Streptomyces venezuelae: one gene and its partner. The protein of the gene in region 2 interacts with the protein of the main gene of each other region in a pairwise test. Links are inferred from orthologs where the notes say so. Each region holds a gene or a part of one and is shown on either strand. Other genes may lie near its edges.

Region 1 (7,340 bases), 2.3 Mb from region 2 along the record:
AGGTGGACGTCCGCGTCGACGGCCTCCAGCATCTCGGGCTCCAGGAGGAGCGTAGAGAGCCCCAGCCGGTCGATGGCGTCGCGCTGCATCACCTGCACGACGGACGAGGGGAAGTACGTCCGGATGTCCCCGAGCCAGCGCGCCACGGACGGCGCGGACGCCCCGAGCCCAGCCGACCTCTCCCGCCGCCCCCGCTCATCCCTCTCCCCCGCACCCCCGTACAGCGCCCCGAGGGCAGCATCCACCCCCGCATCCCGCCCCCCAAGCACACACCCGGTCCCCTCACCCCCGTCCCCACCCAACACAAGCCGCCACCGCCGCAACCGCTCCCCGCCCACACTCCCGCCCACCGCAGCCGCAACCACACTCCCGGCTGCGGACTCGCCCCCGACCACGCCACCCCCGTCAGACACCCCGGCCACCCCAGTCACTCCAGCCACCCCATTCATCCCGCCACCCCCACGCACCCATCACCGACAGCCCTCGCCGTCCGCGCCCCCGCCCCCGCCCCCGCCTCCGCTTCCGCCTCCGTCTCCGTCGGCAGGCCCAGAAGCAGGTGGACGATCGGGACGACGGCGTCCGCGCGCGTGGGGTCGATTTCCCCGGCGAAACCGGGCAGCCCCGCGCCCGCCCCGGCCCCAGCCCCGATGCCGCCCCCGGCAGTCCTCCCCGCCGGCCCCCGCCGCACCAGCTCCCCCAACGTCCGCCGCACCCCCGGCTCGTACGCCGAGAACGTGCGGCGCAGCAGCGGCAGTACGTCCGTGAACGCGTCGTCCGACACTCCGCACAGCCACTCGTCGACGAGCCCCAGCAGCCGCTCGTCGTGCACGAGCAGCATTCCGCCCCCGGAACCGCCCCCGACGAACCCCTCGATCCAGGCGGCCCCCTCGGCCGGCGCGCTCCCCCGGGACAGCGCGAGCCCCATGAGGCGGGCGACTTCCTTGTCCCCCAGCTCCCCGGCGTCCAGCAGCAGCCGCACGCAACGCCCTCGCACGACTCCCGCGACGGACTCGCGCCCGGCGAGCGTCCGCAGGACGGAGTGCCACCGGGCGCGAACCCCCTGCGGCGCCCCGGAGCCGAAACGCGGATCCGAACCCGAATCGGCAGCCGCGTCGGGACCCGAGTCAGGTCCCAAGTCGGTACCCGAGGCGGGACCCGAACCGGAACCCGTACCGAACTCCCCCAGCAGCCCCACCGCCTGATGCACCGCATCGACATGGCGCCGCATCTCCAAGGCCCCGTCCGCGTCCAGCCCCGCGCACGCGGGCGGCAGCCCGACGAAGACGCGCTCGGCGAGCCCGAGGGCGACCTCGCCGAGGGCCTCCGTGCCGGTCCCCCGTACATCCCCGTACCGGAGTGACCGCACCAGAGCGGGAAGCGCCTGCGCGAGGTGCCCGACATCCGCGTCCAGCGCCGCCCGGTCCGCGAGGACCCGCATCACCACGGGCAACGCGTCCGGCAGCTCCGCCAGCAGACACCGCTCGGCGAGCGCGGTGACATCCGCGAGCGCCCCCGCCTCCACCGCATCGGAAGACGCCTTGCCCGTGGCCGCGCCCAGGACCGTCGCCCCCCATACCCCCGCTTCGGCGACCCGCACGGCGAGCTCCGGTTCCCACCGCAGCCGCCACGTCTCACGGAACGTCCCCGTGCTCCCCCGGGACGCCGTCGGCTCACCCCAGGCGACGCCGAGGAGCCGCAACCGGTGCAGCAGCCTGCTGCGCGCGGCGTCCGTCTCCTTGCGGAGGTCGAGCTCCAACTCCCGCTCCAAAGCCTCCGGTTTCAACCGCAGCCTGCGCTGCAACCGGGTGAGGTCGCGCTGCAGCGGAACCGCGGGCGCCGCATCGGGCACCTCGCCCAGCACGTCCCCCACGACGAGCTTGTCCCGCACGAGCGCGAGCGGGACATCGGACCCCTCGCACATCACCGCCCGCACCGCGTCCGTCGTCTCGGTGAGCCCGGCCAGCGGCCGCCCCCGCATCGCGGCCAGCGTGTCGGCGAGCCGCACCGCCTCGATGACGTGCGCGGACGACACGAGCCTGTCCTCGTCGCGCAGCAGCCGGGCGACCTTCGTCATCCAGCGCTCGACGGGCCGGTCGGGCGCGCCGAACAGGTGGGCGTACCAGCCGGGAGAGGTGATCCCCGCGCCGTATCCGCTGGCGCGCGAGAGCCTGCGGTGGGTCCACGGCACCCACGTCATCTCGGTCTTCACCTTGGGCAGCCCCTTGAGCAGTGCCCGGTCGGCGGTCACGGTGGTCTTCTGCCGCAGTGCGGGAACGTGCCAGGCTCCGCAGACCACAGCCACCCGCTCGGGCCCGAACTCCTTCTGCGCTCCCCTCACCTGGATCCGCATGTACGCCTCGCGCACCAGGTCGCGGCCGTGTCCCCCGTCCCCGTAGGCGTCGCGCAGCGCCCCCATCGCCTCGCCCAGCGCTTCGAACGGCGCGAACGCGTCGCCCGCCGTCCCCCGGTGCTCGACGACGTCCTCCCACCAGCGTTCGGGATCGTCGTATCCGGCGGTCTCGGCGAGCACGCCGAGAGGATCGACCCGCACGCCCTCCTCGCCCTGGTCCTCCCCCTCCGTTCCCTCCGTGCGGAAGGCGAGCGAGTGCGCTGCCGGGAGGTCGATGAACCGCACCGGCACCCCGTTACGGAGGGCCCACCGGATGGCGACCCACTCCGGGGAGAACCCGGCGAGCGGCCAGAACGCCGAGCGGCCCGGCTCGTCCACCACATGGGCGAGCAGCGCGACCGGTGGCCGCATCCCCTCGTCGGCGGCCAGCTCCACCAGGGCGTCGGCCTCCGGCGGCCCCTCGACGAGGAGGACGTCCGGCCGCCCCGCGTCGAGCGCGGCCCGCACGGCACGTGCCGAGCCGGGCCCGTGGTGCCGCACCCCGAGAAACAGCGGCCCCGTCATGCGCTCACCTCGCGGCACGCGCGGTAGAAGTCCTTCCAGCCGTCGCGCTCGCGCACGACCGTCTCCAGGTACTCCTGCCAGATGACGCGGTCCGCCGCCGGGTCCCGAACGACGGCGCCGAGGATGCCGGCCGCCACGTCGCCGGAGCGCAGCACGCCGTCTCCGAAGTGGGCGGCCAGCGCGAGGCCGTTGGTGACGACGGAGATCGCCTCGGCCGTGGACAGCGTGCCGCTGGGCGACTTCAGCTTCGTACGCCCGTCCGCCGTGACGCCGTCGCGCAGCTCGCGGAAGACGGTGACGACACGGCGTATCTCGTCGATGCCCTCGGGACCCGTGGGCAGGTCGAGGGAGCGGCCGATCTGGTCGACGCGGCGCGAGACGATGTCGACCTCGGCCTCGGCGCTCTCCGGCAGCGGCAGGACGACGGTGTTGAAGCGGCGGCGCAGGGCGCTCGACAGGTCGTTGACACCGCGGTCGCGGTCGTTGGCCGTCGCGATGAGGTTGAAGCCGCGCACGGCCTGCACCTCCTGCCCCAGCTCCGGGATGGGCAGTGTCTTCTCCGACAGGATCGTGATCAGCGTGTCCTGCACGTCGGCGGGGATGCGGGTCAGCTCCTCGACGCGGGCCGTCATGCCCTCCGCCATGGCCCGCATGACGGGGCTGGGCACGAGCGCGTCGCGGCTGGGGCCGTGGGCGAGGAGCTGCGCGTAGTTCCAGCCGTACCGGATCGCTTCCTCCGGCGTGCCCGCCGTGCCCTGCACGAGCAGGGTCGAGTCGCCGCTGACCGCGGCCGCCAGGTGCTCGGACACCCAGGTCTTGGCGGTGCCGGGCACGCCGAGCAGCAGCAGGGCGCGGTCGGTGGCGAGGGTGGTGACGGCGACCTCGACGATGCGGCGCGGACCCACGTACTTCGGCGTGATCACCGTGCCGTCGGGCAGGGTGCCGCCGAGCAGATAGGTGGCGACGGCCCACGGCGAGAGCTTCCACCGCTGCGGCCGCGGCCGGTCGTCCTGGGCGGCCAGCGCGGCGAGTTCGGCGGCGAAGGCGTCCTCGGCGTGCGGCCTGAGCGCTTCCGCACCGTCGGCGGAACCGGGCGCGGGCGCCGCCGGATTCGCGGTCGCGGACGTCGTCGAGTCGACGGAAACGGTCATGGAGCGATCCCCCTCCAGCTCGTCCGGACACATCTGGCCCGGAGATGTCTCCACCGTGCACCACGCCACTGACAATCGCCCTCCGCGCAGCCCTGACCTGCATGAACACCCGAGCTCGAACCGATTGTCAGTGGCGGCACCTACCTTCGAGACATGACTCAGCAGGGGGTGCGCTGGACGGCGGATCAGGTGCTGGCACTGGCTCCTGATGCCCCGTCACGCAAGGCGGGCAGCAAACTCGGCGTCGCAGGACCGTGGTCGGAGGCGGGGAGTACTGGCGAGGGGGCGGTGTGGGGACTGTGCAAGGGCAGTGGCAGCAAGCCGTACCAGACGATTGTCGACATCGCGGACGTCGCGGGGCCGGCGTACAAGTGCAGTTGTCCGAGCCGTAAGTTCCCGTGCAAACACGCGTTGGGGCTGCTGCTGGTGTGGGCGGGCTCGGACGGCACGGTGCCGGACGGCGGCGAGCCGCCCGCCTGGGCCGAGGAGTGGCTGACGGCGCGCCGCAAAAGAGTGGACGGGCAACAAAGTTCGTCCGCCGCGCCGACCGCATCGGCCGACCCGGAGGCCGCGCGCAGAAGAGCGGAGAAGCGGGCCGAGCGCATCACCGCGGGCGCGACGGAGCTGGAACAGCGCCTGACCGACCTGCTCCGCGGCGGCACGGCGTCCGCGGAGCAGATGGGGTACGGCTTGTGGGAGGAGACGGCCGCCCGCATGGTCGACGCCCAGGCGCCGGGACTGGCCGCACGTGTACGCGAGTTGGGGGCCATACCGTCCTCCGGGGCCGGCTGGCCCGTACGTCTCCTGGCGGAATGCGCGCTGCTCCACCTCCTCGACCAGGGCTGGCTCCACCGCGACCGGCTGCCGGACGGCCTCGCGGCCACGGTCCGCTCCCGCGTCGGCCTGCCCGCACAGGCGGAGGGCCCACCGGTGCGGGACCAGTGGGCGGTCCTCGCCCAGTACGACACGGCGGACGGCAGGCTCACCACGCGCCGCATATGGCTGTACGGCACGGAGTCCGGCCGCACCGCGCTCCTCCTCTCGTACGGGGCGGCGGGCCGGGCCCCCGCGCTCACCCTGCCCGTGGGCCTCGCGCTGGACGCCGAGGTGAGCGGGTATCCGGGGGCGGGGCAGCTGCGCGTGGAGCTGGGCGAGCAGTTCGCGGCCCCGGCGCCCACCGCGCGGCGGCCACCGGGCGTACGCCCCGAAGAGGCCGCCGCCCGTTACGGCACGGCCCTCCGGGACGACCCCTGGCTGGAGTCCTGGCCGGTGACGCTCGCCGGGGTGATACCGACCCTTTCCCAGGGCACACCGAGCACGCAGGGCACACCGAGCACGCAGGGCACACCGAGCACGTCGGCCTCATGGCAACTGGCCGATCCGGTGACCGGCTCGGCCCTCCCCCTCGCACCGTCCGCCACATCGCGGCCGGGCCTGTGGCGTCTGATCGCCCTCTCCGGAGGCTCACCGCTGACGGTGTTCGGCGAGTGCGGTCACCGAGGCTTCACCCCACTGGCGGCCTGGCCGCAGGACTCAGGAGAGACGGTGTCGCTGTGCTGAAGAACGCACCCCGGAAACACCAGGAATCCCAGAACCACCAGGAATGCCAGGAACCCACCCCGCCCGCGGCAAGCGGAGCCCACGTCACCAGCGGTGCGCCAACCGAGCCCTCATGGGACGACCTGGTCACGACGGCCCTGCTCGGCACCGAACGCCGCGCCCTGCCGGCCTCCCTGCAGACGCCCGGCAAGGAGGCACCGATCGCGCTCCTGGACGCGGCCGCGGTGCAGACGGTGCGCCGAAGGGCCGGGCTGCGCGCGGCACCGGCCGCCGCACTGCCCGAGCCCGCGGCGGACGATCCGAGGCCACCGTTGCCCCCGGCGGCCCGGAGCAGGCTCGCGACGCTGCTGACCGACCAGCCCGGCACGGGCGGCGGCCGCAGGGGCGCGGCGCCCGACCTGATGGAGCTCCTGCCCCAGTGGCTGGCCCTGGCGAACGCGCGCGGGTACGGCGCACCGCCGGAGCTGCTGCCCGCGCTCCTGAACGCCGCGCGCGGCCGCACGGACCTGCGTCCCCAGGCCCTCACCTTCGCGGGTCCCAGGGCTCTCTGGCTGGCCCGTCTCAACCCTGACTGGAAGTTCGCGCTGCGGGCCACGCCGGGTGGCGGCGTGACCCTGCCGTCCGCCGACGACGCCCCGCAGGTGCGAAGGCTCTGGGAGGAAGGCCTCTTCGCCGAGCGCGTCGCCCTCCTCACCACGTTGCGCGCGCACCACGCCGGGACGGCCCTGGACCTGCTCGTGTCCACGTGGTCGACGGAGCGGGCGGAGGACCGTCTGATGTTCCTCGACTCCCTGCGCACCGGCCTGTCCGCCGCGGACGAGCCGTTCCTGGAGCAGGCCCTCACGGACCGCAGCCGCAACGTCCGCGCCACCGCGGCGGAGCTGCTGTCCGCGCTCCCCGACTCGGCCCTGGCAGGCAGGATGTCGACCCGCGCGGCCTCCTGCGTGGCCGTCGACCACACCTCCGACACACCGACTCTCACGGTGGAGGCGCCGCACGAGTGCGACGCGGGCATGGAGCGGGACGGCGTCACCCCCAAGCCCCCCACCGGCCGCGGCGAACGCTCCTGGTGGCTGGGTCAGCTGGTGGAGGCTGCCCCGCTCGCCACCTGGCAGCCCCGGCTCGGCAACCGCACACCGGCGGAGATCGTGGCGCTCCCGGTGGCCGACGACTGGCGCGGCGAGCTGCACGCCGCATGGTGCCGTGCGGCGGTGCGCCAGCGGGACGTCGCCTGGTCCCGTGCGCTGCTCGGCACCCCCGCCTCGCCCGACGCCGCGGGCCCCGGCGCCGTGTCGCTCGCCGAGCGGGCCAAGCTCCTCGCCTCACTGCCCGCCGCCGAACGGGCGGACTGGGTGGCCGGCTTCATCGCGGCACACGGCCTGTCGGAGGCGTTCCAGCTCCTCGGCGTCTGCGCGGTCCCCTGGGCCGAGCCGCTGGGCCGCGCGGTGGTGGACTCGCTGAACATCGCCCGTGACGCGGGAAGTTACCCCTGGAGCTTCAGCGGCGTGATGGGCCTGGCGGAGCGCTGCCTCGACCCGTCGGAGGCGATACGCCTGGAGGCGCTCACCGCGATACCCGACGAGTCGGAGAACGCGTCACCCGGCGCGGGCGGCTACTGGTCGGAGGCGTTCCAGCGTCTCGTGACCACGCTGCGTCTGCGCGCGGCGATCCGCGACGAACTCCCGCCGCCGTGACACGTGCGTCGCCCCTGCCCC
Region 2 (7,086 bases):
CCTGCTACCTCGGCCTGCCCGCGGCGGCGCGCGGCCTCGCCGACGTGCTGCAGGGCGGCGGACCGACCGCCCTCGAAGCGCTGCGCGAGGTGACACGGGCCGTGAAGCGGCGCGGCGCGTGCAAGCACCCGGACGGCTCGGCGGCCTTCCTGGAGTCGTCGATCTCGGCGTTCACGGACGACCTCGCCGCGCACGTCCTGGGCGGCGGGTGCGGCCGTCCCGTCGAGGGTGTCCTCCCCCTCCAGGAGGACACGCCGCCGGCAGAGGCTCCCAGCGGGCGCACGCTGGCCGTCGACTGGACGCTCTGCCAGGGGCACGGCCTCTGCGCGGACATCGTCCCGGAGCTGATCCAGCTGGGCCCCGACGGCTTCCCGTCGGTGGCGGAAGCGTCCGTCCCTCGTTACTCCGAAGCGCGTGCCGCCCGCGCCGTGCGCCGCTGCCCCGCGCTCGCCCTGCGCATCGAGGAGGCACCGAAGGAGGCCGCGCCGTCCCGCACGGCACTGCCCGCCGCGCTCCCGCCGGGCCGGAGCCGCCGCGCGCTCGGCAGCGGAAGGCAGTGAGGAGACGACAGCTGCCGGACACGAAAAAGCGGGCCACCCGATTCGGGTGGCCCGCTCATATCCTGTGGAGCTAAGGAGAATTGAACTCCTGACCTCCTGCATGCCATGCAGGCGCTCTACCAACTGAGCTATAGCCCCTTGCTTGTCCGCCCGGTTTCCCCGGCGGCTCCGCCAACATTACACGGTCATACCCGTGCTCCACCAAATCGTTTCCGGTCTGGGCCGGTGTGGGTGGATACGGGCGGTACTGTCAGCCTTCGTGACCGTGCTCGCGCTCCCCGCCGCCCGCCGCCGCGTGCCACTGGCCGCCGGGGCCTGCCTGCTCTCCTTCACGGCCTTCTGGCTCGCCCAGCGTGCCGCCGACGTCTCGATGATCGACCTGATGGTCTACCGCGCCGAGGGCGAGACCGTGCGCGCGGGCGGCGACCTCTACGCGCTGCGCACCACCGAGGCCCATCTGCCCACCACCTACCCGCCGTTCGCCGCGCTGCTCTTCACCCCGCTGACGCTGCTGGACACGGCGGTCATGCGCACCCTCGCGACGCCGGCCAACCTGGCGCTCCTGATCGCCTTCGTGCACCTGTCCCTACGGCTGGTCGGCGAACGGCACGCGCGCGTGGAGACCGTTCTGTGGGCGTCCGCCCTCGCCGTGTGGTGCGAGCCGGTGTGGACGACGCTGCGCTACGGACAGGTCAACCTGCTGCTCGCCGTCCTCGTCCTGTGGGACCTGACGCGGCGCGCAGGACACCGCTGGACCGGCGTGGGCATCGGCGTCGCGGCGGCGATCAAGCTCACGCCCGCGCTCTTCGCGGTCCTCCTGCTGCTCACCGGGGCCGCCGAGGCCGTCCGGCACGGACCGTGGCGGCCTGCCGTGCGGCACGCGTGCGTGGCGGCCGTCTCGTTCGCCGGGGCGACGCTCCTCGCAGCCGCCGTCCTGCCGTACGACTCGTGGCGGTTCTGGACCCGGATGGTCTTCGAGGCGGGCCGGGTCGGCCTTGCCGAGGACACCGCGAACCAGTCGCTGCGCGGCGTCCTGGCGCGCCTCCTGCACACCGGGGAGCCCGGCGCCACGTGGGCTGTTGCGGCCGCCATGACCGGCGCGCTGGGCCTCGCGGTGGCGACGGCCTCCGCACTGCGCGGGGAACGGGCCCGGTCGGTGCTCTGCTGCGCCGCGACGGCGCTTCTGGTGAGCCCGGTGTCGTGGTCGCACCACTGGGTGTGGTGCGTGCCGATGGCGCTGCTCCTGTGGGCGGACGCGGAGCGACGTGGCGGCCGGGCGCGGTGGGCGGCGGTCGGAGGCATGTGCCTGGTCTTCTGCTCGTACGCCCTGTGGTGGGTGCCCCATGGCGTCGGGCGGCTCGAACTCGACCAGAACTATGGCCAGATGACGCTGTCCGCCCTCTACGTAGTGACCGCTTTTACGTTCCTGTGGACTGTCGTCACGCGGTGGCGAACGAGTAGAACCGCTTGAGGGTGCAGTGCTCGTCGAGGAGCCGGCCGTAGATCGGCTCCCCCTCCAGCTCGCGGTACGTCTCGATCGGGTCGCCTTTTATGATCAGCGCCCGCGCGCATTCCTCGCACCAGTACTGGTACTCCGGGTTGACCGGTTCCATGTCGCGGACGATCGGCGTACCACTGCCGCACCAATCGCATTTCCGCCGGTGTGCACCCATCGATCAGCTCCAGCTGTGGCCGCAGGCGGTGCACACGTACGAGACTCCGCCGTTGTCACCGAGTACTTGGGCGACGTGGGACGAGCCGCAGGAAGGGCAGTCGAGGAGCGTGCGGAGCGCGGACCGTTCTCGTACCGCCGCCGCTTCGGAGGGGTGGTCGACCTCTCCGAAGATGCTCGCAGGCATCGCGCTCTCCCTCCCGTCGGGCTGCGTCCCCTTCCGGCCGTCCGATTCTGCCACGGTCTGCGCGACCAGGGGGGAAGAGGTCGTGGCGGATCACACAGAAAAATCCCGCCCCCCTGACGGGGACGGGATCTTCCGGATTGTGGAGCTAAGGAGAATTGAACTCCTGACCTCCTGCATGCCATGCAGGCGCTCTACCAACTGAGCTATAGCCCCTTGCGTTCTTCCCGCTCGGCGGGCGAACAAGAAGAACTTTAGCCTGCGACCAGCCGGAATGTGAAATCCGGGTCCGGGCGCCCACCGGGACGCTCAGTCGTCGTCGCCGAGCACCGCTTCCGGCAGCGTGCCGGCGTTGTGCTCGAGCAGGCGCCAGCCCCGCGCGCCGCGGCCGAGGACCGACCAGCAGCAGTTGGTGAGGCCGCCGAGCCCCTCCCAGTGGTGCGGTTCGAGGCCGAGGAGACGGCCGATCGTCGTACGGATCGTGCCGCCGTGGCTGACCACCACCAGCGTGCCGTCCTCGGGCAGCTTCTCCGCATGGCGCAGGACGACGGGGGCGGCCCGGTCGGCGACCTCGGTCTCCAGCTCGCCGCCGCCGCGGCGCACGGCCTCGCCGCGCTTCCACGCGGCGTACTGGTCGCCGAAGCGGGCGATGATCTCGTCGTGCGTCAGGCCCTGCCACTCGCCCGCGTAGGTCTCGCGGAGCGCCTCCTCGTGCGTGACGGGGAGGCCGGTGATCGCGGAGAGCTCACCTGCCGTGGCGCCCGCGCGCTTCAGGTCGGAGGCGATGATCGCGTCCGGCTTCAGGGAGGCGAGCAGCCGGGCGGCGCGCTTGGCCTGGGCGACGCCCGTCTCGGTCAGCTCGATGTCCGTGGAGCCCTGGAAGCGGCGCTCCAGGTTCCACGCCGTCTGGCCGTGGCGCCACAGGATGATCCGCGGGCCGCGGTGGGTCACCGCAGCTCACCGTCCAGGTCGGCCTCCTCCGCGGCCTGCTGCTCGGCGTGCTCGGCGCCCTTGCCGCGGGTCGCCTTGGCGTCCTCGGGCAGGTCGATCTCGGGGCAGTCCTTCCAGAGGCGCTCGAGCGCGTAGAAGACACGCTCCTCGCTGTGCTGGACGTGCACCACGATGTCCACGTAGTCGAGGAGGATCCAGCGGGCGTCGCGGTCGCCCTCACGGCGGACCGGCTTGGCGCCGAGCTGCTTGTTCAGCTGCTCCTCGATCTCGTCGACGATCGACTTGACCTGGCGGTCGTTGGGTGCGGAGGCGAGCAGGAAGGCGTCGGTGATCGACAGCACGTCGCTGACGTCGTACGCGATGATGTCGTGCGCGAGCTTGTCGGCAGCCGCCTGGGCGGCGACGGTGATGAGCTCGGTGGAGCGGTCCGTGGCGGTCACTAGTGAGCTTTCCTTCGGCTGGTGGATACACCCCAAGGGTCTCACGGACCGCCGACAGCGCCCCAGACGATTACGTCACCGCTCCGGCGCGGGCCGTCCGGCATGGCCCGCGCCGACCGCTCTCACCTGGTCCTGTAGTCCTGTCCGAGCACTACGGAGACGTCGGCGTTGGCCGCCGTGCTCCCCTTGCGGACCGCGCTCTCCGGCAGGCCGAGGGTCTTGGCGACCTCGGTGGCCTGCTCCTTCTTGTCCGCGTCGGCGTAGGTGACCTGGGAGGCGGGCTGGGCGGCCGAGCCCGCGCCGCCGTCGATGAAGGTGTAGCCGCCGTTGACCAGGGAGACCCGGGCGTCCTGGGCCGCGCCCTTCTTGCCGGAGGCGTTCTTCACGCCGACCCGTACGGCCGCGTCCTTGTCCGGACTCTTCACCGCGCCGCCGAGCACGTCCTTGACCACGGCCTCTCCCGCCCCGTCGGTCAGCGTGCCGCCCTGGCCCACCGGCAGCAGCGTCGTCTTGTAGTCGCCGCCCTTCGCGCGGTCGGCGAGCTTGGCGAGGAAGGCGCCGAGGTCCTTGTCCTCCAGCGACGGGTCGAGGATCTGGGCGAGCGACTGCACCGTGGTCGTGGCCGCCTGCGGGTCCGACGACAGCTTGCGCAGGACGCCCTGCATGACCGCTCCGAAGCGCCGGAGCTGGTCGGCCTCCTGCTCGCCGGAGGCGCGGTACGTGGCGTACGCGACGGCCATCTTGCCGCTCAGGGTCTGCTGCTCGCCCTTCTTGACGAGGGGGGCCTCGCCCTTCTTGGCCTTGGGGTCGGGCACGTCGGCGTTCGTGTCGATGTCGATGTTGCCGACGAGCTCGACGAGGTTCTCCAGGTACGGGGTGTCGAGCCGCCACGTGCCCTCGACCTGCGTGCCGAGCACCGTGTCGATCGCGTCGCGGGTGCCGGTCGAGCCGTCGTCGTCGACGGACTTGCCGAGCGTCGTCGGCGTGCCGTCGTCGTCCGAGACGGCGAGCGTGTTGGGCAGCAGGACGGTGGCGCCCCGCTCCGTGGTCGCGTTGTTCACAAGCAGCGCGGTCGAGGTGCCGCCGCCCTTGGTGTTGTGCAGGTGCAGGACGATCACGTCGCGCTTCTGCGGTCCTGACGCGGCGGCCGCGCCGCCGTCGTCGCCGGACTGGCCGGGGAGCTTGCCCGCGAACCACAGATAGCCGACGCCACCGGCGATCACCAGAGCGAGGACCACGACCAGCGCGACGACCCGGGAACGCCCGCGCCGCTTGGCCTCCTCGCGCCGCTCGGTGCGGCTCTCGGTGAACTTCAGCCAGTCGATGACGTCTTCGGATTCCTCGTCCGGCTCCTCGATGAACGAGAACTGCTCGGTCTTGTACTCACCGGGCTGCTCGCGACGGGGCGGGGGCGCGGGCGCGGGTTCCGGCACCGGCACCGGCTCGGGCTCCGGTGCCGACGGCTGTTGCTGGTGCTGCGGTTGCTGTTGCTGCGGTTGCTGCTGCTGCGGGATCCATCCGGCGTTGTCGTACGAGGTTCCGGCCCCGCCGTACACGTCGTACCCCTGCTGCCCACCCGCGTACGGGTCGTACCCCTGGGACTGCTGCGGCACCTGCGGCTGCTGCGCCTGCTGGACCTGTTGGGCCTGCTGAACCTGCTGGTACACCGGCCGCCCGTACTCGTCGTACCCGACGACCTGGTACTGGTCGGCCGCGTACTCACCCGCGTACTCGCCCGCATACGGGTCAGTGCCCGCATAAGGGTCGTACTGTCGGTCGTTCACCGGTGCCCCTCTCGGCTCATTCGCCGCGGTACAGCTCACGCTTGTCGATATAACGCACCACACCGTCGGGCACCAGGTACCAGACCGGATCGCCCTTGGCGACGCGCGCGCGGCAGTCCGTGGACGAGATGGCCAGGGCGGGCACCTCAACCAGGGAGACACCACCCTTGGGCAGCCCGGGATCGGCCAGCGTGTGGCCGGGCCGGGTGACCCCGATGAAGTGCGCGAGGGAGAACAGCTCTTCCGTGTCCCGCCAGGTGAGGATCTGGCCGAGGGCGTCGGCGCCCGTGATGAAGAAGAGGTCCGTATCGGGGTTGAGGGCACGCAGATCGCGCAGCGTGTCCGTGGTGTACGTGGCCCCGCCGCGGTCGATGTCGATGCGGCTGACCGAGAACTGCGGGTTCTCCGCGGTCGCGATGACCGTCATCAGATACCGGTCCTCGGCGGGCGAGACCTGCTTGTCGCTCTTCTGCCACGGCTGGCCGGTCGGCACGAACACCACCTCGTCGAGGTGGAATTGCGCGGCGACCTCACTGGCCGCCACGAGGTGTCCGTGGTGGATCGGGTCAAACGTTCCGCCCATGACGCCCAGGCGGCGCTTGCCGTTGCTCACCGGACCGATCTCCGGACCGGTCTCCGGACCGGTAGGCATGTCCTGCTCTCCCATGCGTGCAGACCCTACCGGCCCGGCGGACGGGCCCTGTTTCAGCGGTCCCGTTCAGCGGTCCCGGTTGAAGCGGGTGGTGATCCACAGGAGCAGCAGGAGGACGACGAACGCGCCGCCTCCGGTGAGGAGAGGGCTGAGGCTTTCGTGGTTGCCGCCGTGCTCGCCGCCCTCGGAGGCGAGAGTGACCAGCTGGGCGGCGTTGCTGTGGAGGCTCATCTCAGGCAGGACCTATCCGGAGGTGGGATGGACATAAAGACTTCCGGCCCATCGTAAGCGGGAGGCCCGTTCCGCCTTACGCCGACTCAGCCGTTGCGGTGGTCGGCGTCCTCGGAGGACTTCTTGTCGGCGTCCTCGGAGGACTTCTTGTCGGTGTCCCCGGCAGCGTTCTTGCCGGCGCCCTCGGAGGCCTTGTCGGCCCCCTGCCGGTACCCCCGCAACAGGAACCAGCCGACCAGTACGCATCCGACGACCATGACGATCAGCACGATCCGCAGCAGATTGCCCGGTCCCTGCTGCTCCGCGGCCTTGGCCGCCTCCGTGAGCCAGTCGGCCCCAGGGTTGTGCTCCATGACGGAAGACTCCTTCTGTGTGCTGCCCTGTCACGGTATCTCCGCCTAGGCTTGGCCCCACCTCGGGGGCACGAGAGGACGAGACATGGGGGATGCGGCATGACCGACGACAACCACCACGGCGGGGGCGGCGAGGGCCACGAGCGGATGCCGAGCCGGCAGCGCAGGCGCTTCCCGGGCATCTCCTCGCGCGCCTACGAGCACCCGGCGGACCGTTCGGCCCTGGTGGCCCTGCGCAAGCTCAGCGGCTTCGACACGG

Evidence for each region.
Region 1: the proteins of rsfS (region 2) and DEJ49_RS22480 interact in binary tests that used the Escherichia coli proteins (3 or more experiments, as listed by UniProt). The link is inferred for Streptomyces venezuelae from one-to-one orthologs.

The regions. Positions count from the first base shown.
Region 1 is NZ_CP029191.1:4,927,170-4,934,509, reverse strand. The notes cover bases 1,989-4,963. They hold DEJ49_RS22480 (ATP-binding protein), read right to left. Parts: upstream 4,066-4,963; coding sequence 2,911-4,065; downstream 1,989-2,910. Other genes in these bases: DEJ49_RS22475 (SWIM zinc finger domain-containing protein), read left to right, coding at 4,219-4,963; DEJ49_RS22485 (DUF5682 family protein), read right to left, coding at 1,989-2,914. Outside these bases: DEJ49_RS22490 (vWA domain-containing protein), read right to left, coding at 1-449; more of DEJ49_RS22485, read right to left, coding at 446-1,988; more of DEJ49_RS22475, read left to right, coding at 4,964-5,625; DEJ49_RS22470 (DUF5691 domain-containing protein), read left to right, coding at 5,748-7,319.
Region 2 is NZ_CP029191.1:2,606,292-2,613,377, forward strand. The notes cover bases 2,086-4,806. They hold rsfS (ribosome silencing factor), read right to left. Parts: upstream 3,808-4,806; coding sequence 3,364-3,807; downstream 2,086-3,363. Other genes in these bases: DEJ49_RS11675 (hypothetical protein), read right to left, coding at 2,086-2,233; DEJ49_RS11680 (IS1 family transposase), read right to left, coding at 2,237-2,419; DEJ49_RS11690 (histidine phosphatase family protein), read right to left, coding at 2,726-3,367; DEJ49_RS11700 (LCP family protein), read right to left, coding at 3,930-4,806. Outside these bases: DEJ49_RS11660 (NADH-quinone oxidoreductase subunit NuoF family protein), read left to right, coding at 1-560; DEJ49_RS11670 (glycosyltransferase 87 family protein), read left to right, coding at 820-2,031; more of DEJ49_RS11675, read right to left, coding at 2,000-2,085; more of DEJ49_RS11700, read right to left, coding at 4,807-5,591; nadD (nicotinate-nucleotide adenylyltransferase), read right to left, coding at 5,608-6,258; DEJ49_RS11710 (hypothetical protein), read right to left, coding at 6,310-6,474; DEJ49_RS11715 (hypothetical protein), read right to left, coding at 6,561-6,827; DEJ49_RS11720 (M48 family metallopeptidase), read left to right, coding at 6,927-7,086. UniProt on the Escherichia coli protein: Functions as a ribosomal silencing factor. Interacts with ribosomal protein uL14 (rplN), blocking formation of intersubunit bridge B8.